Regions from separate parts of the Massilia sp. LjRoot122 genome, predicted to be linked through region 2. Evidence: predicted binding sites of a transcription regulator. Region 2 holds the regulator's gene; the other holds the start of a gene.

Region 1 (10,285 bases), 2.9 Mb from region 2:
CAGGCCCTTGGCTTCCTGCTCCGGGCTGTCGATCGCGTCGCCAAATTCTTCCTGAATCTTGCCGCCGATGTCTTTGAGCGTGCCTTTGACTTGGTCCTTGTTCATGGTCTTCTCCTTTAAGAAAACATGTCCGGATGGCCATGCATGAAGCACAGATTACGCCTCCCCTTCCGCCACCTCTGTTCGGGTACGCACACAGCACAGCAATAGCTGGCGCGCGACGTTTTGCTGCCGTGAATGCTAATCTTTTGTCAACGCGGCCGCGCCGCCCCACCGGGGAATTGCCATGACCGAACAAGATCAAGAACATGCTTCCGACCCGCCACAAGCCCAGCGCCGCCTCGCCAAGCGCGTCAGCCTGATCAACGGCCTCGCCATCCTCTTCGTCGCGCTGGCGGCGGCCATCGTCCTGGCCGCCGACGCCTTGCTGCTGGTGTTCGCCTGCATCCTGTGCGCCATCCTGCTCTACAAACTGAGCGAGATCATGGCGCGCCGCTTCCACATGAAGCGCAAGCTCGCGCTGACCCTCGTCGTGCTCCTGCTGGCAGCCATCATCGGCCTCGGCGGCTGGGCCATGGCGCCGCAGATTGCCGAGCAGGCAAGCAAGCTGGCCAAGGAAATCCCGGCCGCCGTCGAACGCCTGCAAGGCGCCGTCCAGCAGCATCCCTTGCTCAAGCGCGTCGCCTCCGAACTGCCGCCGCCCGAGCAGATCGTCAAGCAGATGGGCGCCATGGTGCCGAACGCCGGCCTGTTCTTCGGCGGCGTGCTGGGCGCCATCGGCAACGTGATCATCATCATCTTCGTCGGCATCTACTTTGCCGCCTCGCCTCAGCTCTATACCAATGGCGCCATCCGCCTGATTCCACAAAGCAAGCGCCCACGCGCACGGGAAGTGCAGCAGGAACTCGGGCATACCCTGGCAAGCTGGCTGCTGGGCAAGGCGGCCTCGATGCTGATCGTCGGCGTCGCCACCTCGATCGGCCTGAGCATGCTGGGCGTGCCGCTGGCGCTGATCCTGGGCATCATCGCCGGCCTGCTCGACTTCATCCCCTACCTGGGCCCGATCATGGCCGGCGTGCCGGCGGTGCTGCTGGCGCTGTCGATCAGCCCGGACCTGGCCCTGTACACGGTGCTGATGTTCGTCGGCATCCAGTTGGTCGAAGGCTATGTGCTGCAGCCCTTGATCGAAGCGCGGGCGGTGGACCTGCCGCCGGCGCTGGTGGTCGTGATGCAGTTGATTTTCGGCACCCTCTTCGGCTTTGCCGGCGTGGCGCTGGCGACGCCGCTGGCGGCCGGGCTGGCGGTGCTGGTCAAGATGCTCTACGTCGAAGACGTGCTGGGCGACCGGCCCGCACACGGGCGAAGCTGAAAACGACAAAGCCGCGCAATGCGCGGCTTTGTCCTTATGGCAACGAAGCTTAGCGGTTGCCTTTGACGATGTCCTTCACGTCGCCGACCTTCTCCTGCACCTTGCCTTCGGCCTGGTTCGAGACGCCTTCACGCTGAGCCTGGCGGTTGCCGACGGCTTCGCCGACCTTTTCCTGGATCTTGCCGCCGACGTCCTTGGCCTTGCCCTTGATCTGGTCTTCGTTCATGTCTTCACTCCTGGTTGGTAAAGCGAGGTCCCACCATAGGCGCGAAGCTAGTGCCGCACTGTTCGCCAACTAACACTTTGGCTTGCGCCAGACGCTGGCCAGCCAGGGCTGCTGTTCGCGCGGCAGGCCGGGCGGACGGTAGTAATGATGCAGTGGAGTAAAGCCGGCCGTCGTCAGGTAGCGCTCCCAGGCCGGGTAATCGTGGTAGCTGCCGTAGCGCGGGCCGTTCCAGCCTTCGCGGTTGTCGCCGCGCGGGTTGGAGCTGAACAGGACGCCGCCGGGCTTCAAGGTATCGAAGAGCCGGGACAGCACGCCGGGAAGTTCGGCGCTGGGTACGTGGAACAGCGATGCGTTGGCGAAGATGCCGTCGAACATGGCAGGCGGCAGGTCGAGGTGCAGGAAGTCCTGCCGCCAGACTTCGCAGCCGCTGTAGGCGCGCGCCATCTCGGCGAAGCGCGCGCTGCCGTCCAGGCCAATGGCCTTGTGGCCGAGTCCGGTGAATGTCTTGAGGTCGCGGCCGGGACCGCAGCCGAGGTCGAGGATGGTCCAGGGCACCGGGGCCTCGATGGCGCCGAGCAAGGCGTCGATGTTCTGGCTGACGTCGTGGTCGATGGTGCCGGCGAAGAAGGCCTCGGCGTTGTGCTCGTAATGAGCCAGGGTGCGGTGGGAGATATCGTCGGCGTTCATGCCGCCATTATGGCGCAAGCGGCAAGGAGGTGAGCGCGCCTCGCCGGCCCGCTCACCTCCTGTCCTGTTACCAGACCCGTACGCGCTCCTCCGGCGCCAGATACAGTTTCTGCCCCGGCTGCACGTCGAAGGCCTTGTACCAGGCGTCCAGGTTTCGCACGGTGTAGGTGCGGTACTGGCCCGGCGAGTGGCCGTCGGTCAGCACCACGCGGCGCAGCGAGGTTTCGCGCATCTTGCTGCGCCAGGCCTGGGCGAAGCCGGTGAAGAAGGCGCGGTCCCCCTCCACACCCGTGCTCTTGCCGCTCGGCGAGACCTTGAAGGCGTCATAGGCGGCGGCCAGGCCGGCCAGGTCGGACAGGTTTTCGCTCAAGGTCAGCTGGCCGTTGATGGCCAGGTCGTCGAAGGGCTTGTAGGCGTTGTACTGTTCCACCAGCTTCTGCGAAGCCTTCTTGAAATGGGCCAGGTCTTCCTTGGTCCACCAGTCGCGCAAGCGGCCCTGGGCGTCGAACTGGGCGCCCGTGTCGTCGAAGCTGTGGCTGATCTCGTGACCGATCACCGAGCCGATCGCGCCGTAGTTCTGGGAGTCCGAGGCTTTCGGATCGTAGAACGGCGGCTGCAGGATCGCGGCCGGGAAGTTCATCGCGTTCTGCAGCGGCAGGTTGACGGCATTGACCAGCTGCGGCGGCATATGCCATTCGGTCTTCGTCGGCTTCTGCTTGAGCTTGGCGAGCTGCTGGGTGTAGTGGAATTCCTGGGCGCGCAGCACGTTGCCGAGCGCATCAAGCGGCGACACCCGCAGGCCCGCATACGACTTCCAGGCATCCGGATAGCCGACGCCCACGTACATGGTGCGCACCTTTTCCTTGGCCTGGGCGCGGGTCGACGGTGCCATCCACTCGAGCTTGTCGATGCGGCGCTCGAAGGCGGTCTTGATGTCGGCGACCATCTTCTGGATGCGTGCCTTGTCTTCGGCCGGGAAGTATTTGGCGACGTACAGCTTGCCGACCGCATCGTCCATCGCGGAATTGGTGGCCGACAGCGCACGCTTCCAGCGCGGCGACTGCTGCGGCGAGCCGGTCAGGCCCTTGCCGTAGAACTCGAAGCGCAGGTCCGCGTAGGCCTTCGGCAGGGTGCTGGCGAACTGGTTCAGGCTGTGGAAGGCCAGGTAGTCCTTCCAGGTCGCCAGGTCGGTGGCAGCCACCTGCTCGGCCGCTCCCTTGAGCGCACCCGGATGGTAGGCGATGAAACGGTCCTGGCCTGCCAGGTGCGCGCCCTGCATGAAGGCCTTCCAGTCCATGCCCGGGGCCTTGGCGGCGAAGTCCTTCATCGTCCAGGTATTGTTGGCCTTCTGGACATCGGCCGACTCTTCGCGCGAAGCGTGGCTCTCGGCCAGTTCAGATTCCAGCGCGAAGATCTTGGTGGCGCGCGCTTCGACGTTGTCATAGCCCGCGAGCTTGAGCATCGCGGCGATGTACTGCTGGTACTTGCTGCGCAGCTCGGCCATCTTCGGACTGTTGTCGAGGTAGTAGGCGCGGTCCGGCAGGCCGATGCCGCCCTGCAGCAGATAAGGGACGTTGCGCGAGGGATCGGTCAAACCCTGGTTGAACCACACGCCGAACAGGTTCGGGGTGTTGAAGTTGGTGGCATTCAGCGGGTCGACGTCGGCGCGCAGGAATTCGCCCAGCACGCGCGAGAGCGCGGCGCGGTCCTTGATCGCATCGATCTTCGCCAGGCGCGGCTTGAGCGAAGCCAGGCCCGCCGATTCGATCGCCGCTTCGTTCATCCAGGCGGTGTAGAAGTCGGCCGCCTTGCGCGCTTCGGCGCTGGCGGATTTGTTCACCCCCGCTTCCTCGATCAGCTTGACGATGCGGGCATTGGTCTCTTCGGCCAGCGCGTACATCGCACCCCAGGAGCCGCGGTCGGCCGGGATCTCGGTCTTGGCCATCCACTCGCCGTTGGCGTAAGCGTAGAAATCGTCGCCCGGCAGCACGACGGCGCCTGCCGGCTTCGTTGCCGCCACGCCGGCGTTGGCGCCCTGCTCGGCCGCAAACGCGGGAGCAAAGCCGAATGCGGCGCCGCACAGCGCCAGGGTGACCGCGGTCTTGATCGGAGTCCAGCTGGTTTTCATGGCTTCCCTTCTTCTCTTGGTAAAGGTTCTAAGTCTGTCATTGCAGGGCGGCACGGACCTGCGGTAGCAGGCGCGCCTTCTGGTCGGCGCGGATACGCACCCCATTACCGACGCGTTCGGCTTCGACAAGGCCGTCCGGGCCGAAGTTCTTGCGCATATAGGCTTCCATCATGTCCGCATGCGCTGGCTTGGCGGACGAGGCGACGATGCTGGCGAACATGCTGTTGCGGCCCAGCGCTTCCATATTCGCGAGCAGGGCGTCGCGGTTGGCGACGGCGAAGTTCCAGGTCTGGTCGAGGTGCTCGCCCGCGACACCGCCGAGGATGTAGGGCACCAGGTCCGGCGGGGTCTGCGGCGACAGCAGGGCCTGCAGCGTGCGCGCCGCCAGCGCCGGGTCCTGCGCGCTGGTGAGCGCGCGGCCGAAGCGGTTGCGCTCCTCGCTGGTCGGGGCGTTCGCGGTGCGCGCGGCCAGGGCGTCGTAGGTCGCCTGGTCGGCATAGCGGCCGGCGGTGCTCATGACGAAATCGATCATGCCCGGATTCACCGACTCCGGATCCTTGAGGTAGCGCGCGAAACGGGCCTTGCCCTCGGCGATCGCCTGCGGGTCGCCGGCGCGCGCCAGCGCGGTGGCCAGCATGCCGCGCAGCTGGGTGTCCTCGGCGGTCTCGCCCGGCTTTTCTTCCCAGCCGAGCTTGTCGAACTTGGGGCGGGCGAAGCCGATCAGGAAGCGGCGGATCAGGGCTTGCTCCGGTTCCCCGCGCGCCAGCGAGTCGAGCGTACGCAGGTTGGACAGGATGGCATCCCAGACCGCCACGCGCGGCTCGTCGCCGTACTTGCGCACCAGATCGAGGTAGCCGTCCAGGCCCATGCGGCCGTTCGAGGCGAAGCTCCAGGTGTCGGACAACAGCTTCAGGCGCGTGCTGTCCGGCAGGCGCGGCGCCTGCCCGGCCAGGGCGCGGAAGCTGGCCGGGTCGTACTGGATGCGGAAGTAGCCGACGCTGTGCGGATCGACCACCAGGGTGCCTTCGCAACTGGCCTGGGTCACCGTGCCGCTCGTGCCGGACAGCAGGGTGTACCAGGCCCTGCCGTTGACGGTGCCGACCTGCAGCGGCACGTTCCACAGGCGCTGCTGCTTGGGCGGCTCGTCGAGGCGATACTGTTCCTGCGACAGCGTGACCTTGCGCTTGCCGTCCTCGCAGGCCTGCTCGACCTTGATCAGGGGGAAGCCCGGCTGCAGGGTCCAGTCCGACGCCAGCTTCTCGACCGGCTTGCCGGAGGCCTTTTCCAGGGCCACCCACAGGTCGGCGGAGGTGGTATTCGAATACTGGTGCTTCGCCATGTAGGCGCGCATGCCCTTGCGGAAGGCGTCTTCGCCCAGGTAGGCCTCGAGCATGCGCAGGAAGGCCTGGCCCTTCAGGTAGGTGATCGCGTCGAAGGCGGCGGCGGCCTGCTCCTCGGTCTGGATCGGGGTCTGGATCGGGTGGGTGGTCTTGCGCGCATCCAGGTTCATCACGTATTCGCGCTCGGCCATGCCCTCCAGGTAGGGGCGCCATTCCGGGTGGAAGTGGTCGGTGGCCTTGGCCGCCATCCAGGAGGCGAAGCCCTCGTTCAGCCACAGGTTGTCCCACCAGGCCATGGTCACCAGGTTGCCGAACCACTGGTGGGCGATTTCGTGGGCATTGATGTTGAAGGTGAACTTCTTGACCCGCTCGGGGCTCTTCTTCGGGTCGTACAGCAGGGTCGGCTCGTTGTAGACCACCGCGCCCCAGTTTTCCATGGCGCCGTTGAAGCCGCCCGGGATCGCGATCTGGTCCAGCTTGGGCAGCGGATAACGGATGCCGAAGTAGTGATTGAAGTAGCGCAGCAGGTCGCGGCTGGCGGCCAGCGGGAAGGTGGCCGAGCCGAGCTTGCCCTCGGTGGTGACGATGCCGATGTCGACGCCGTCCTGTTTGGCGGACAGGCGCTCGAGTTCGCCCGCCACCAGCACCACCAGGTAGCTCGGCATCTTCGGGGTAGTGCCGAAGCTGAGGCGCTGCATGCCGCCGCCGATCTCTTCGCGCTTTTCGACCGGCGTATTGGAATAGGCCTTGAAGTTGCCCGGCACGTCGACGCTGAGCTTGAAGCGGGCGCGGAAGGCCGGCTCGTCCCAGGTCGGGAGCATGCGGCGGGCGTCGGTCGGCGCCATCGTGGTGGCGATCAGCTTTTTATCGGCGCCGCCGGCCTTGTAGTTCACGTAGAACAGGCCGCGCCCTTCGCGGTTGATCTGGCCGCGGAATTGCATCGCCAGTTCGTATTTACCCGGCGCCAACGGCTGGGCCAGCTTGAAGCGCAGGGTTTGCTGCTGCTTGTCGAGGATGGGCTCGAGCTTCAGTTTGCCGGCGAGTCCATTGCCGCTGAGGCTGGCGGCGTCGATCTGCATGTTGTCGGCGTTCAGCATGATCGTCGAGGTCGGTTTCAAGACTTCGATCTCGACCGTCTGGCTGCCGCGGAAGGTGTTCGCGGCGACGTCCGGGATGACGTGGGCCGTGTACTGCAGCGGCACCACGTCCTTCGGCAGCTTGCCCGGCGTGGCCGCGAAGGAATACGGCGCCTCGGCCTGTGCAGTCCCGGCGCTCAGCGCGAACGCAAGCGCGGCTGCGGCCGTGGCAGCCCGGGCGACTGGCATGTCTCTCATAAGTCTCTCTCTCGAATCTGTTTTTATTTGATGATTCCTGCGCACCACGGCGTGGGAACCCAGCACGCACTGTAAGAAAGCCGGGCGCCGCCTGCTCCCGGATTGCGACAGACTGCAAAAAACCGGGCCAGACTGCTGAAACCGGGGAATGGGGAGAAGTATTCTGGGTCATGCGACCCAGTTTGAACATGCATGACTGGCAACATTTGTATCCAAACGAAAAAATTTTAAATTTTTTTTCAAAAGACCCTAAAGTTCCCGAAAACCCATCCGTAAATCCCTTAGATACCCGGCAATCCGGCCAGGTTACTTGTCTCGGTGCTAACATGACCTCGAACGACGTCCTCTCGATGTACGAAAACCTCGCCGGCATTACCGGCCAGATGAAGGGCGCCGCCGAAGCCGGCGACTGGACGGGTTTCGACAAGCTGAACGCGCAGGCAAGCGTGGCGGCGGGTGCCGCGATCGGCGGCGTGCCGGCACTGGACGGCGCCAAGCGCCAGCGCAAGATCGACCTGATCAAGCAGCTGATGGCCAATGACCGCGCGATCCGCGACGTGACCGAGCCCTGGATGGGCCAGCTGGACCGCGCAATGTGCGCACACTGATGTAAAACAGGATTATCGAGATCAAGGCACCTGCGGGTGCCTTTTTTCTTGGCGGACGATTATTCGTCCAGCTTGCTCAGCTTGCCGAGGCAGCGCCGCTCGTAACCGTTCAGCCCTTCCATGACGAGGGCGTCGTCCTCGCTCACCAGGCCGGCATCGATCAGCAGGCGCAGCTTGGCGATGCGGTCGCCCTGCGCCAGCGCCTGCGCCAGGCTCGATCCGCCCGCCCCACCCGCCTGCGCGATCGCGTCGGCGACCTTGTCCGGGAAATCCCAATGCCTGGCGATGACCGCCGACAACTGCCGGCTGCGCGCCAGCAGCTCCACCCCAAAGGTTTCGGAGGCCGGCACCTTGCCGTTGTGGCAGACGCGGTCGGCCAGCCGGAAGGCCACCACCAGCCCGACATCCTGCATCAGCCCGGCCAGGCAGGATTCGAAGAAGTCGGCGGCAACCGCGGACGCCATCAGGCTGGCTGCCACCGCGCATTTTTCTGAATGGTTCCATACCAGCGGCGCGGCCCGGCGCGCGAAGCCCGCCTCGTGCAGCTTGATCAGCGGCCGGAAGGCGACCCGCGCCAGCAGCATGCGCAGGCCGTTCTGGCCGATCAGCATGATCGCCGCGTCCAGGGTCTTGATCGGGGTGGCCGGCCGGTAATAGGCGCTGTTCGCCTCGCGCAGCACTTCGGCCACCAGCACCACGTCTTCGGCCACCTGCGCGGCCAGCTCGCCCGTGCCGACGCTTTCGTCGCGCAGGCTGCGCAGCAGCTTGGGGATCAGCTCCGGAACGCGCGGCACCAGCTCGGCCGCGAGGGCCGGATTCTGGGCCAGCGTGCTCACCTGCTCCAGGATCAGGCGCTCGGTGTCCGGCGGCGCGTCGAAGCCGGCCGGTCCGGCCAGCCAGCGGTAATACAGGGTATCGATCGCAGCATCGTCCCCAGTGACCGCATCGGGCTGTGGGGCGGCAACCTCGGGCGTGGACGCCTGGGGTTCCGGGGTGCTCAACAAGCGATTGATCCAGTTTTTCATGCAAGGTGGATTGTAGCCTGTCCGGCGCCTGAAACGACAAAAGCGCTCGCAGGCGCTTTTGGATGTGTCCGAGCGGAAGGCTCGGCCACGGAATCGGGGAGAGCGACCTCCAGGTATCTCCTGGCGTCGCCTCTTGCCGGTTGCATCCGGCGTCCGCTGCCGCAGTTGGCAGACAAACTGCTTCCGGACACAGGCGTTTCTTCAACGTCTGCCTGCTTTCCGCGCCACGCTATCGGTGGTGGCTGCGCCAGGCCTCTGTGCCGTTCATGATCTCGCGACCACGAAACCAGTATAGCGGAAAAATCAGACTTGTGTAGACGACTCGTGCGCACCCCGTTCCAGGGTCGGCTCGACCGCCGCAACCGGCGCCGCCTTGCGCTGCAGGCGTGCTTTCAGGCGCGCTCCCAGGCCGACGCGCGGACTGTCCTTGCGCCGCGCCGCCTTCCTGCGGCGCAGGACGAGCACCAGTCCGGCCAGCAGCGCCAGCGCGCCGGCGCCGGCACCCACCAGCAGCCAGGGCGTGCCGGGCTCCGGCGGCGGTTCCGGCTTTTTCTTCTTCGGCTTGTGGACCTTGACGGCTTGCGCGGCCGGGGCCGGCGCGGCACCCGCCGCCACCTGCAGCAGCCTCACCTTGTCCTCGAGATTGCCCAACTGCTCGCGCAGCAAGGCGTTCTTCGCACCCAGCACGACGCAGGCATCGACCTCTTGCCGGGGCTGGGGCGCGCAGGCGGCGCCGGCCGGGGCCGGAGTGGGTTTGACGGCGACGGGCTCGGCGGCCTTGCGCGCCACGGGAACCGGCTTCGGCCTGGCCGGGACCGGCCTGGGCGCAGGCTCCTGTTTCGGTACCGGCTTCAGCTCGGGCTCGACCGCCTTGGCGATGACCGGGGCAGCAACCGGCGCCGGGACAGGATTTGGATCCGGTGTCAGCCACAGGGTCGCCAGCCGCACGCTCCGCTGCGAACCGTCGGCCAGCTCCAGGTACAGATGCAGGTGTTCCGACGCGACCGGGCCGAGCGAGGTGATGTGCAGGAACTGGCGCCCGTCGCGCCGCATCACCGACATCCTGAGCGTGGACAGCACCGCCGGCATGCCGATGTTGGCGCCGCGGTAGACGTTCGGATGCGCCAGGCGCACCCCGACCGGAGTGGCGGCGTCTTCCAGCATGGTGAGCTCGATGTCGGCCACCAGCGGCTGGCCGAGCCAGGAGCTCACGCGCGGTTCGCCGAGCTCGGCCGCCGGGGCAGCGCCGGCCAACAGCGCGCAAGTGAATAACAGTGGAAGGCGGCAAGCCATAGCGGGAACCGAAAATGAAGCCAGAGCGTATATATCGGACAATCGGCTAAACTCTTTAGCCAGAGCCCGCATTCATTCACAGGACAGCCATGGACAACAGGATTGAGAAGGACAGTTTCGGCCCGATCGAGGTCCCCGCACAGCAGCTGTGGGGCGCCCAGACCCAGCGTTCGCTCCACCATTTCCACATCTCGAGCGAGCGCATGGCGCCGGAACTGGTCGCGGCCCTGGCCCAGGTCAAGCGCGCCGCCGCCGCGGTCAACCGTTCGCTCGGC
Region 2 (10,285 bases):
CAGCAGTGCTTCGACTCCGGTCACCAGGCCGCTGCCGATGTCCACCACCGGCTGGTAATAGAGCAGGAACTCCTCGCGCTGCAGGGCGCGCTGCAGCGCCCCTTCCATGCGCAGGTGCAGTTCCGCCTGCTCGCCCATCTCGGCCGTGTAGAAGGAGTAGTGGTTGCCGCCCCGCCCCTTGGAGCCGTACATGGCGCTGTCGGCGCACTTGAGCAGGGTGGCGCTGTCCTCGCCGTCGCGCGGGTACATCGCGATCCCGATGCTCCCGGAGGGGAACACTTCCTGGCCGCACAGCAGCATGGGCTGGAACAGGTTGTCGAGCAGCTTGCGCGCCACCTTGGCCGCGTCTTCCTCGCCTGCCAGGTCGGGCAGCACCACCACGAATTCGTCGCCGCCCTGGCGCGCCACGGTGTCGCTCTCGCGCAGGCTGCTGGACAGGCGGCGCGCGATCTCGACGATCAGGGCGTCGCCGGCATCGTGGCCGAGACTGTCGTTGACGTGCTTGAAGCGGTCCAGGTCGATGAACATCAGCGCCACCTGGCGCCCGGCGCGGTGGGCGTGCATGATGGCCTGGCCGAGCCGGTCCTGCATCAGGATCCGGTTCGGCAGCCCGGTCAGGGCGTCATGGTTGGCCATGCGCAGCAAGGCCTCCTCGGCCTTCTTCTGGCGCTGGATATCCTTGATGACGCAGATGAAGCGATGGTTGCCGTTCGCGTCGCGCATGCTCGAGACGTTGACGCTGACCCAGACCTGCGCGCCGTCGCGCCGGATCAGGCGCTTCTCGCGCTGGTAGTCGCTGATCTCGCCGGTCTTCAGGCGGGCGTTCAGGGCCAGTTCTTCCGGCAGGTCTTCCTCGCAGGTGAGCTGCTGGAAGAAGCGCTGCAGCAGCTCGATCTCGGAATAGCCGAGGATCTGCGACATCTTGCTGTTGGTGCGCAGCACGCGGCCGTCGGCGCCCAGCAGCACGATGCCGACCGCGGCCTGGTTGAAGGTGAGGCGGAAGAATTCCTCGCTCTCCTGCAGGCGCAGCCTGGCCTTGCGGCGGAAGGTGATGTCCTGCCCGATCAGCAGCAGTATGTGGCTGCCGTCCTTGCGCGTGCGGCGGATGTTGAAGTCGACGTAGCGCACGCCATCGGCGCCGCCGTCGAGGGTGACCAGCACGTTGTCATGCGGCGCGCCGGAAGCCAGGGCCTCGGCGGCCCGGTTGACCAGTTCCGGGCTGGGGATCAGTTCTTCCAGCTGCAGCCTGCTTTCCTGCAGCAGGCCGTCGGGCACGCCCAGCAGGTCGGCCATCATGCGATTCATGGAACTGACGCGCAGTTCGGCATCGACCACCACCAGGCCGGCTGGCATGCCGTCGATGACCTGCTCCAGGTAGTTCTGGTTCTGCAGGCTGCTGCGCTGGCTGGCATGGAAATAGGTATCGAGCGCCAGGCCCATGTCGAAGCAGACGATCTTCAGCACCGCGTCGACGGCGGCGTGGAAGCGCTCCGGCTGGCCCTGCAGGCGGCGTTCCAGCATGCCGACCAGCTCCGACAGGTACTTGCGGTAGGCCCCGATGTACCACTTCGGATCGAGCCCGATGCGCTGGTGGGTCGCGCCCACGCGCAGGCGCTCGCGCATATAGTCCTCGCCGTATTCACCCGCCGTCAGGCTGCTGAAGTAGCGGGCCTGCAGGTGCCGCAGGCGCGCCTCGGCGCCGGTGCCCAGCATGTCGCGCAGGCCGGGGAAGGACATCAGGTGCGCATAGAAACGGTCCGAGAAGGCATCGCGGTGGCACTCGAGCAGTTCGTGCACGTCGCGCAGGGCCGCGACGTCGGGCTCGCCCAGTTCCAGGAAAGCCTTGCGTGCTTCCACCTCCTCGCGGTCGATCCCGATCTCGCGGGCGAGTTCGTCGACGAAATCATGGAGGCCGTTCATGGCCTGCCTCCTGCGCGTCCGGGACGGGATCGATGCTGGGTAATCATGGAAGGCCTGCCGAAGTAGGAGATGTTTATTCCTGGATAAAGTCATTGCATGATAGCAATGGCCTTGTCCTGAATCGAGCAAATAATCACTAATTATCACATTTGTTGTTTATTAGCCATATCGCCAGTGTGGTTTTGTTGCTCGGGGTAAATAGACGCTTGGGATAACGCAAAGGCGGGGACAGCGTGGCGGCGCACAGTAGGCCGATCAATCATCCTAAGAGGAATTTCCATGCGCCACTCTTCCCTGCTTTCCTGCCTGCTGGCCCTGACCACCCTGCCCGCACTGGCGCAGGACGTGAGCGTGACGATCGCGCCGGTGCGCGACAAGTTTGCGCGCAGCGACGAGGTGCTGGTGCGCGTGACCCTGCTGAACACCAGCGCCACGCCCCAGTTCCTGCTCAAGTGGCATACCCCGGCCGGCGGCGTCGCGGCACCGCTGTTCGAGGTGCTGCGCGAGGGCCAGCCGGTGCGCTACCTCGGCATCAAGGTCAAGCGCGCCGCCCCCGGCCCGGACGACTACCTGCGGCTGGAACCGGGCGCGTCGCTGAGCAGCACGGTCGAGCTGTCGGCGCTGTACGAAATGAACGTGACCGGACCCTACCAGCTGCGCTACCGCACCGCGTCGAGCGGCCTGTTCGCCGGCGCCGGGATGCGGCCCATGCCCGGCACGCTGGCCTCGAGCCAGGTGGGGATCTGGATCGACGGCCGCCTGCCGCGCGGAGCACGCCCGCCCGCCAAGCAGGCAGCCACCGGGGGCGGCCTGGAATTCAGCAAATGCTCGAACGCGCAGCAGGAACAGCTGGCGGCGGCGGTGGACGCGGGCAAGGCGATGACGGTCGATGCCCACAACTACCTGGCGGCCGGGGCCGGCGGAAACCAGTACGGCGCTCGCTACGCCAACTGGTTCGGCGTGTTCGACGCCGGCCGCGCCGCCATCGTCAGCAGCAACTACACGGCCATCCGCGACGCCTTCGAGAACAAGCCCCTGAAGATCGACTGCGGCTGCAACGAGGATTATTTCGCCTACGTGTACCCGGCCCAGCCCTATGCGATCTACGTCTGCAAGGCCTTCTGGACGGCGCCGCTGACCGGCACCGACTCGCGCGGCGGCACCCTGCTGCACGAGCTGAGCCACTTCGACGTGGTGGCCGCCACCGACGACCACGTGTATGGCCAGCAGGGTGCGGCCGAGCTGGCGCGCATGGACCCGGCGCGCGCCGTCCGCAACGCCGATTCGCATGAGTATTTTGGTGAGAATTCGCCGCCGCAGCAGTAGCCAGCGCATATCCGAATTGCTAGCACTTGTGTATACAAACCGCCAGCGCACGATTGCCGATTTTTGCGTTTTGTTGACACTTCACAAAAATTGTCACGTTCGCGTCGATTCAACTTTACACAAATCCATGTTTCCGTAAATATCCACTTGAGTTATCTCATGTCTCATGGATAGCTCGATAAGGCTGGAGTAGAGCCGCATAACTAATTTTCATACGGAGAATGAGCATGAGCTTGAAAGGCATCTGGAAGTCGGCATTGGGCATGGCTGCGCTCGCGGCAGCCTGCAACGTCGCCGCGGCGCCGAAGGGCGTGGCGGTCACCGTGGTTCCCGAAAAGAACGCGCTGGGACAGAACGACGACGTGGTGGTACGCGTCACCATCACCAACAACTCGGGCGCGCCGCAGTACATCATGAAGGCACGCACGCCCTTCGAAGGCATGGAGGAAGCGCTGTTCGACATCAGGCGCGACGGCCAGCCGGTGCCCTACCTCGGCGCCCACATCAAGCGCGCGGCCCCGACCCGGGCCGACTACTTCCTGCTCAAGCCGGGCGCCTCGCACAGCGTCAAGGTCGAACTCTCGGCCCTGTACGACATGAGCGTCAGCGGCGACTACCAGATCAGCTACAAGCAGATGTCGCCGCAGCTGTTCCTGGACGCCCCGGGCGACGCCGGCGGTGACAACGCCACCCTGGTGTCCGCGCCGGCCTCCGTGTGGATCGACGGCCGCTTCGCGCGCGGCCAGAAGTCGCAGGTGATGCTCGACATCGAAGCGATGAAGCAGGCCGCCGCCCAGCCGTCCGCCGCCAGCCTGAGCTTCAGCAGGTGCACCACCACCCAGCAGACCACGGTCACCCAGGCGATGTCGGCCGGCTCGGCGATGGCGAGCGACGGCGACGCCTACATGCAGCGCGGCGTGATCGGCACCCGCTACACCAAGTGGTTCGGCACCAACACCAGCACCCGCGTGGCCACCGTCAAGTCGCACTTCGCCGCCATCAAGGACGCCTTCGCGAACAAGCCGGTGACGGTCGACTGCGGCTGCAACAAGACTTACTACGCCTATGTGTATCCGACCCAGCCGTACAAGATCTACGTCTGCAAGGCCTTCTGGGCGGCGCCGATGACCGGCACCGATTCGAAGGGCGGCACCCTGGTGCACGAGATGAGCCACTTCAACGTGGTGGCCGGTACCGATGACCATGTGTACGGCCAATCGGGCGCGGCCAGCCTGGCGATCAGCAATCCGGACCTGGCGGTGCAGAACGCCGACTCGCATGAATACTTCGGCGAGAACACGCCTGCGCTGAACTAAGCTGATACCCGGCATGACGACGGGCCGGAATACCGGCCCGTTTTTTATTTGCTGAAGCTGAACCTGACCGGCGCCGCCGGACTGTTCCTGACGGCCTCGAGCTGCGCGACATCCGCCAGCCACGGGCCGTCGTAGCGGATCTCGTAGCTGTGCTTTCCCTTCGCGAAGGCATAGGAAGGCGTGATGTCGATGGTATTCATGTGCATGGTGTGCGGCGCCACCGCCTGGTAGTCGCCGGCCGTGAGCGCGCCGCGCTTGACCATCATGCCGGTATAGCCGACCGGCTTGCCCGTGGCATCGCGCAGGTCGAAGCGCCGTCCGGTGATCTCGTCGCCGGCGGCGACTTCGCGCGGGACGTAGATGGTGGTGTCGCCATGGTTCTCGACGATCAGGCGCACTTTCACCTTGGCGCCGGCCGTCTCGACTTCGAGCTGGTGGCGCACCTGCGCCTCCTTTTCCACCGCGCCGACGGCGCCGGCCGCGCTCACCAGGCCTCCGAGGACCAGCAGCAGCGCTGGAGGGATACGTTTGACATGCATGGAGTCTCCCGAAGTTTGTTATGGCATGGACGCCAGGATCATCACCGCCACGCGCCGGTTGCGCGCCTGGTTGGCCGGCGTGTCGTTCGGCGCCACCGGACGCGTGGCGCCGTGGCCGATGGCGGACAGGCGCGCATCCTGTACCCCGTTCTCGATGAACAGGCGCACCACGCTGGCCGCGCGCACCGCCGACAGTTCCCAGTTCGAGGCGAACTTCTCGTTGGTGATCGGCAGCTTGTCGGTATGGCCTTCGACCTCGATCCGGTGCGGAGCGTTCTTCAGCAGCCCCGCCACCTGGCCCAGCACCGCGCGCGCCTCCTGCTGCAGGGTCGCTTCGCCCTGCGCGAACAGCATGCTGGCGTTGAGTTCGATGCCGATGCCGCGCGCGTTCTGCGTCACCCGCACCTGGCCCGATTTCACCAGCGGCATCAGGGTCGCGGTCAGGTCTTTCGCCAGCACCTCCATGCGCTCGCGCTCGCGCCGCGCCGCCTCCTGGCGCTTGCGGTTGACGATGTGCGACAGCGGCAGCACCGGCTCGACGCTGGTATGCGCCTGCGGCGCCACGCTGCGCCCGCCGAAGGCGTCGCCCAGCGCTTCGGACAGCACCGCGTACTTACCTTCGTTAACGATGGAGATCGCATACATGACGACAAAGAAGGCGAACAGCAGCGTGATGAAATCGGCGTAGGAGATCAGCCAGCGCTCGTGGTGTTCGCCGGGGCCGTCGTCGTAGCGTTTTCGCGCCATGCCGGGCAGCCCTTAATGGCGCGCGAGCAGGCTCGCCACCCGCTCGTCGACCACGCGGGTGTGGTCGCCGCTGGCGAGGTCGTGGAAGACTTCGGCGAGGATTTCGTACTGGGCTACCTTGTCGGTGACGATGCCCTTCAGCTTGTTCCCCACCGGGTAGAAGAACAGGTTGGCCAGCCCCACGCCGTAGACGGTGGAGACGAAGGCCACCGCGATGCCGGAACCGAGGCGCGAGGGGTCGGACAGGTTTTCCATCACGTGGATCAGGCCCAGCACCGCTCCCAGGATGCCGATGGTGGGCGCATAGCCGGCCGCCGATTCCCAGATGCGCGCCGCCTGGCGCTGCGAGAATTCGTAGGCGTTGATCTCGTTCTCGAGCAGGCTGCGGATCTTGTCGGGATGGATGCCGTCGACCACCAGGCGCAGGCCCTTCTGGATGAATCTGTCGGGGGTGGCCATGTACTGCTCGAGCGAGAGCAGGCCGTCGCGCCGCGCGGACAGGCTCCACAGCGCGATCTCGCGCGACAGCTTGTCGCGCCCGGACTTCGGCGGGAAGAACACCCAGCGCAGCATGCGCAGGCCCAGCATGAAGCTGCGCCGCTCGCTCTGCAGCAGGGTGGCCCCCAGCGTGCCGACCACCACGATGGCAAAGGCGGCCGGCTGCACCAGCGAAGCGAACTTGCCGCCGTCCAGCGTATGGCCGACCAGGATGCCCGCGAGCGCGAGCACCAGGCCGGCTACGCTTGCCCAGTCCACAACTGCTCCTTGAGGGCGGCGCGCAGGCGCGACACGGCCTGGGTGTGCAGCTGCGACACCCGCGATTCGCTCACGCCCATGACGGCACCGATTTCCTTCAGGTTCAGCTCTTCTTCGTAGTAGAGGCCCATCAGCATCTTCTCGCGCGGCGGCAGGTTGTCGATGGCGTCGATCACGGCCTGGCGGAAGCCCGTATCGAGCAGGCTGCGCAGCGGGTCGCTGTCGTCCACCGCATAGCGGTCGAGGAAGCCGTCACTGCCCTCCTCGGAGTCGTGGAAGTCTTCGTAGTAGAGCAGCTGGTGGCCGCCGCCGTCGCCCAGCATCTCCTGGTAGTCGGCGAGCGACATCTTGAGCGACTTGGCGATCTCGGATTCGCTGGCCGGGCGGCCCAGGCGCTGCTGCAGCGCCTCCATCGCGGCCTCGACCTTGCGCATGTTCTGGCGCGTACTGCGCGGCATCCAGTCGCTGTTGCGCAGCTCGTCCAGCATGGCGCCGCGGATGCGCAGCACGGCATAGGTCTCGAACTGGGCGCCGTGGTTGTCTTCGTAGCGGTTGATCGCGTCGAGCAGGCCCATCATGCCGGCCTGCACCAGGTCATCGACTTCCACCGAAGGCGGCAGCTTGGCCTTCATGTGGTGGGCAAGACGCTTCACCAACGGCATGTGCTCCGTCAGCAAATGGTTCTTGTCCGCTTTCCCTTTGACCGTGTACATGCGTTTTGCTTTTCTCTTCCGCTATCTCTGCTTTTCCGTAGGGTGGTCGGCTCTGCCGACCGCGCGTTCAACCAGCAGACGCGTTACCACATCGCTGACACTGGCTGGACGCGCGGTCGGCAAAGCCGACCACCCTACGATTATCCCCTGCCCAGGCCCGGCATCGCGTGCAGCGCGAACTTCCCTGCCAGGCGCCGGAAGGCGACCGAGGCCCCCGCCAGCGGGAAGGCATCGACCACCGCCCGGCCCAGGCGCGCGGCGCGGTGCAGGTACTCGTCGGCCGGCACCGAACCCATGGCGCTCAGGCTGACCGCCAGGTAACGTGTTGCCGCAGTTGACATATTATCGTATACAAGCTTGGCCTCCGCCTCCGTCGCGCCGGTCACCAGGATGCCGAAGGGACGGCGGCCCAGCTGCTGCGCCAGGCGCTTGATCAGCGCATAGGCATTCGTGATCGAGGCGGCCGAGGTCCCGACCTGCACCACGATCTCCGAACTGGCCATCAGCGCCAGCGGGAATTCGCCATCCGGACCCAGCTCGCCGTCGACCATCACGATGCCGGCCTGCTTGACCAGCACGTCGAAGGTCTTGGCCAGGCGGCGCGTATCCGCACTGTCCTTTGGATCGCCGAGCGACGCGACCGAGAAGCCTTGCGGGACCTGGTGGATCACCTGGTTCAGGCCGCACTCCTGGCGCGCCACGTCCGCCAGCGTGGCGGCGCGGCTCAGGCCCAGCCGGCGCGCCACGCCGTAGTCGCGCTCGCAGGCGTCGACGATCAGGACTTCGTTCCCCAGCTGGGCCAGCGAGGCGCCCAGGTTGACCAGCATGGCGCCCTTGTCGTCTTCAGGCGTAGCGGAAAGGAAGGTGACGATGCGCGGGCGCGGGCCCTGCAGCATGCGGCGCAGGCCTTCGGCCTGGTCGAAATCGAAACTAGCCAAGCTGCACCTCGCGCAGGTTGCGGTCCTGGCCAGCTGCGGCCATCATCATCGGCAGGTCGGCGTCGCCGAACTGGGCGGAGGCATTGCGGGTATTGCGGAAAGCGCGGTCGATCAGCATGGCGCGGTCGGCCAGGTGCAGGTCTTCCGGCACGCGCTGGCCGTTCGAGATGTAGTGCAGGTTCAGCTTCTGGCGGATCACGACGTCCAGCACGTTGCCGATCGAGGCGGCTTCGTCCAGCTTGGTCATGATGCAGCCGGCCAGGCCGCTGCCCTGATAGGCGCGCACCACTTCGTTCAGGGTCTCGTTGGTCGAGGTCGCGTTCAGGCACAGCAGGCGCTTCACGTCGGCGCCGGATTCGGACAGCATCGCCACCTGTTCCGTCACCATCTGGTCGCGCTGCGACATGCCGATGGTGTCGATCAGGACGGTGTGCTTGTTCTTGAGTTCTTTGAGGGCGATGCGCAGGTCGGCCTCGTCCTTCACCGAGTGCACCATCACGCCCAGGATCTTGCCGTAGATGCGCAGCTGCTCATGGCCGCCGATACGGTAGGCGTCGGTGGTGATCAGGGCCAGCTTGTCCGGGCCGTGGCGCATCACGCAGCGCGCCGCCAGCTTGGCGGTGGTGGTGGTCTTGCCGACGCCGGTCGGGCCGACCAGGGCGAAGACGCCGCCTTTGTTCAACAGGTCGTCTTCGTTCGTGATGGTGGTCAGGTTACGGGCGAGGACGGTCTTGATCCAGCGCAGCGCATCGGCCGCGTCCTTGGTGGCGGGCATCTTGTCGATCAGGTAGCGCGCCAGCGTGGCGGAGAAGCCGGCTGCCAGCATCTCGCGCAGCACGGCGGCCTTCTGCGGCTCGCGCTGGGCCGTCGCGTTCCAGGACAGTTCGGCCAGCTGGGTTTCCATCAGGCCGCGCATGGCGCGGATCTCGTTCATCATGCCGCTCATCTCGAGCGCGGCCGATTCCTTGGCCTGGGCGATGGCGGCGCTCATCATCTGGGTCATGGCGGCCATGTCGATCGCCGACTCCTGAGCAGGGGCGCGGCGGTTGACGTAGGTCGGCGGGACTTCCGGCTCGGCGACTGGCGCGGTACGGCGCTCGACGTAGGCTTGGCCGGCGAACGCATCCAGCCTGGGAGCGGCGGCGCGCGGTGCCGGCTGGCGTGGTTCAGGGGCGGCCGGGGCGCGGGTGAAGACGGGTTCCGGGTCGAAGTCGCTGTCGAAGGCCTGGAAGCCCTGGAAGGACGGCTTCTGCGGCTCTTCGATGGCGGGGGAAGCCAGCGAGGCGACATCGTCGTTGTCCAGTGCCAGGATCTCGACCACGCCGTCGACCGGGCGGTTGGAGAGGATGACCGCGTCAGGGCCGAGCGCCTCGCGCACCTTGCGCAAGGCGTCACGGGAAGTAGCCGCTGTAAATTTCTTCACGTTCATCGTTGTTCTCCGCACTTCAACTGTACTGTTCTATTTGCGATGGGCACAATTGCCCGTCCATAGTCAGCATTATTGGCGATGCCGTGGGGAAACCATCTTGGGAAAAGGGAGGGGAAAGAGCCCTATTTCAACTTAGGGATCTTGGAAGGAATGTTCTATCGCATAAACGCCCGGCAGCTCGGCCAACGACAAACGCCAGCTACTCGAGCTGGCGTAACTTCGTCTGCTGCTCAGCTTACTTCTACGTGCAGACAATCAGCTCCAGTAACCGCGATGTTCGACCGCTTGCTCTTCGAGCCATTCGATCGCCTGTGCGATGTTGGAACTGGGGATGTTCCCTTCTTCGAGTGCAGCACGAACCTTCCACTCTGGCTGTCGGGCCAGGATGGCGCGGAACTGCTCCCGTGTGTAGATAGATGCTTCAGCCTGAATTGAACGCTCGATCGTGGGTGCCGAGCTTTGAACGCGATTATTTAGATGCATCATCGATCGTCTCCTTCTCATTGGAGATACGATCCTAGCACGCATGCATAAATAATATCTGTTCGATATCGCACTAACTAGACATTAAGCAATTCCTTGAGGCAAGGATCGGAAACCA

The links. Region 2 encodes FliA, which starts transcription of late flagellar genes. Its sites were predicted from a motif close to CTAAAGTTTNNNNNNNNNNNGCCGNTA; they were not measured.
Region 1: ACSQ25_RS18100 (flagellar protein FliT) is a predicted target of FliA. The motif match lies at 7,334-7,360, and genes of this name have one in related genera.

Annotation. Positions count from the first base shown of each region.
Region 1 covers NZ_CAXUPB020000001.1:4,129,313-4,139,597, forward strand. Annotated here, with positions in the region: gene ACSQ25_RS18070 (CsbD family protein) at 1-105, opposite strand, end outside; gene ACSQ25_RS18075 (AI-2E family transporter) at 287-1,369, shown strand; gene ACSQ25_RS18080 (CsbD family protein) at 1,419-1,595, opposite strand; gene ACSQ25_RS18085 (class I SAM-dependent methyltransferase) at 1,665-2,282, opposite strand; gene ACSQ25_RS18090 (M13 family metallopeptidase) at 2,350-4,410, opposite strand; gene ACSQ25_RS18095 (M1 family metallopeptidase) at 4,448-7,075, opposite strand; gene ACSQ25_RS18100 (flagellar protein FliT) at 7,411-7,692, shown strand; gene ACSQ25_RS18105 (HDOD domain-containing protein) at 7,752-8,696, opposite strand; gene ACSQ25_RS18110 (type IV pilus assembly protein FimV) at 9,021-9,971, opposite strand; gene fumC (class II fumarate hydratase) at 10,100-10,285, shown strand, end outside.
Region 2 covers NZ_CAXUPB020000001.1:1,258,214-1,268,498, reverse strand. Annotated here, with positions in the region: gene ACSQ25_RS05480 (EAL domain-containing protein) at 1-1,920, opposite strand, end outside; gene ACSQ25_RS05475 (M35 family metallo-endopeptidase) at 2,200-3,246, shown strand; gene ACSQ25_RS05470 (M35 family metallo-endopeptidase) at 3,474-4,562, shown strand; gene ACSQ25_RS05465 (hypothetical protein) at 4,607-5,101, opposite strand; gene motD (flagellar motor protein MotD) at 5,120-5,848, opposite strand; gene ACSQ25_RS05455 (flagellar motor protein) at 5,861-6,604, opposite strand; gene ACSQ25_RS05450 (RNA polymerase sigma factor FliA) at 6,586-7,317, opposite strand; gene ACSQ25_RS05445 (MinD/ParA family ATP-binding protein) at 7,458-8,255, opposite strand; gene flhF (flagellar biosynthesis protein FlhF) at 8,248-9,684, opposite strand; gene ACSQ25_RS05435 (hypothetical protein) at 9,940-10,170, opposite strand.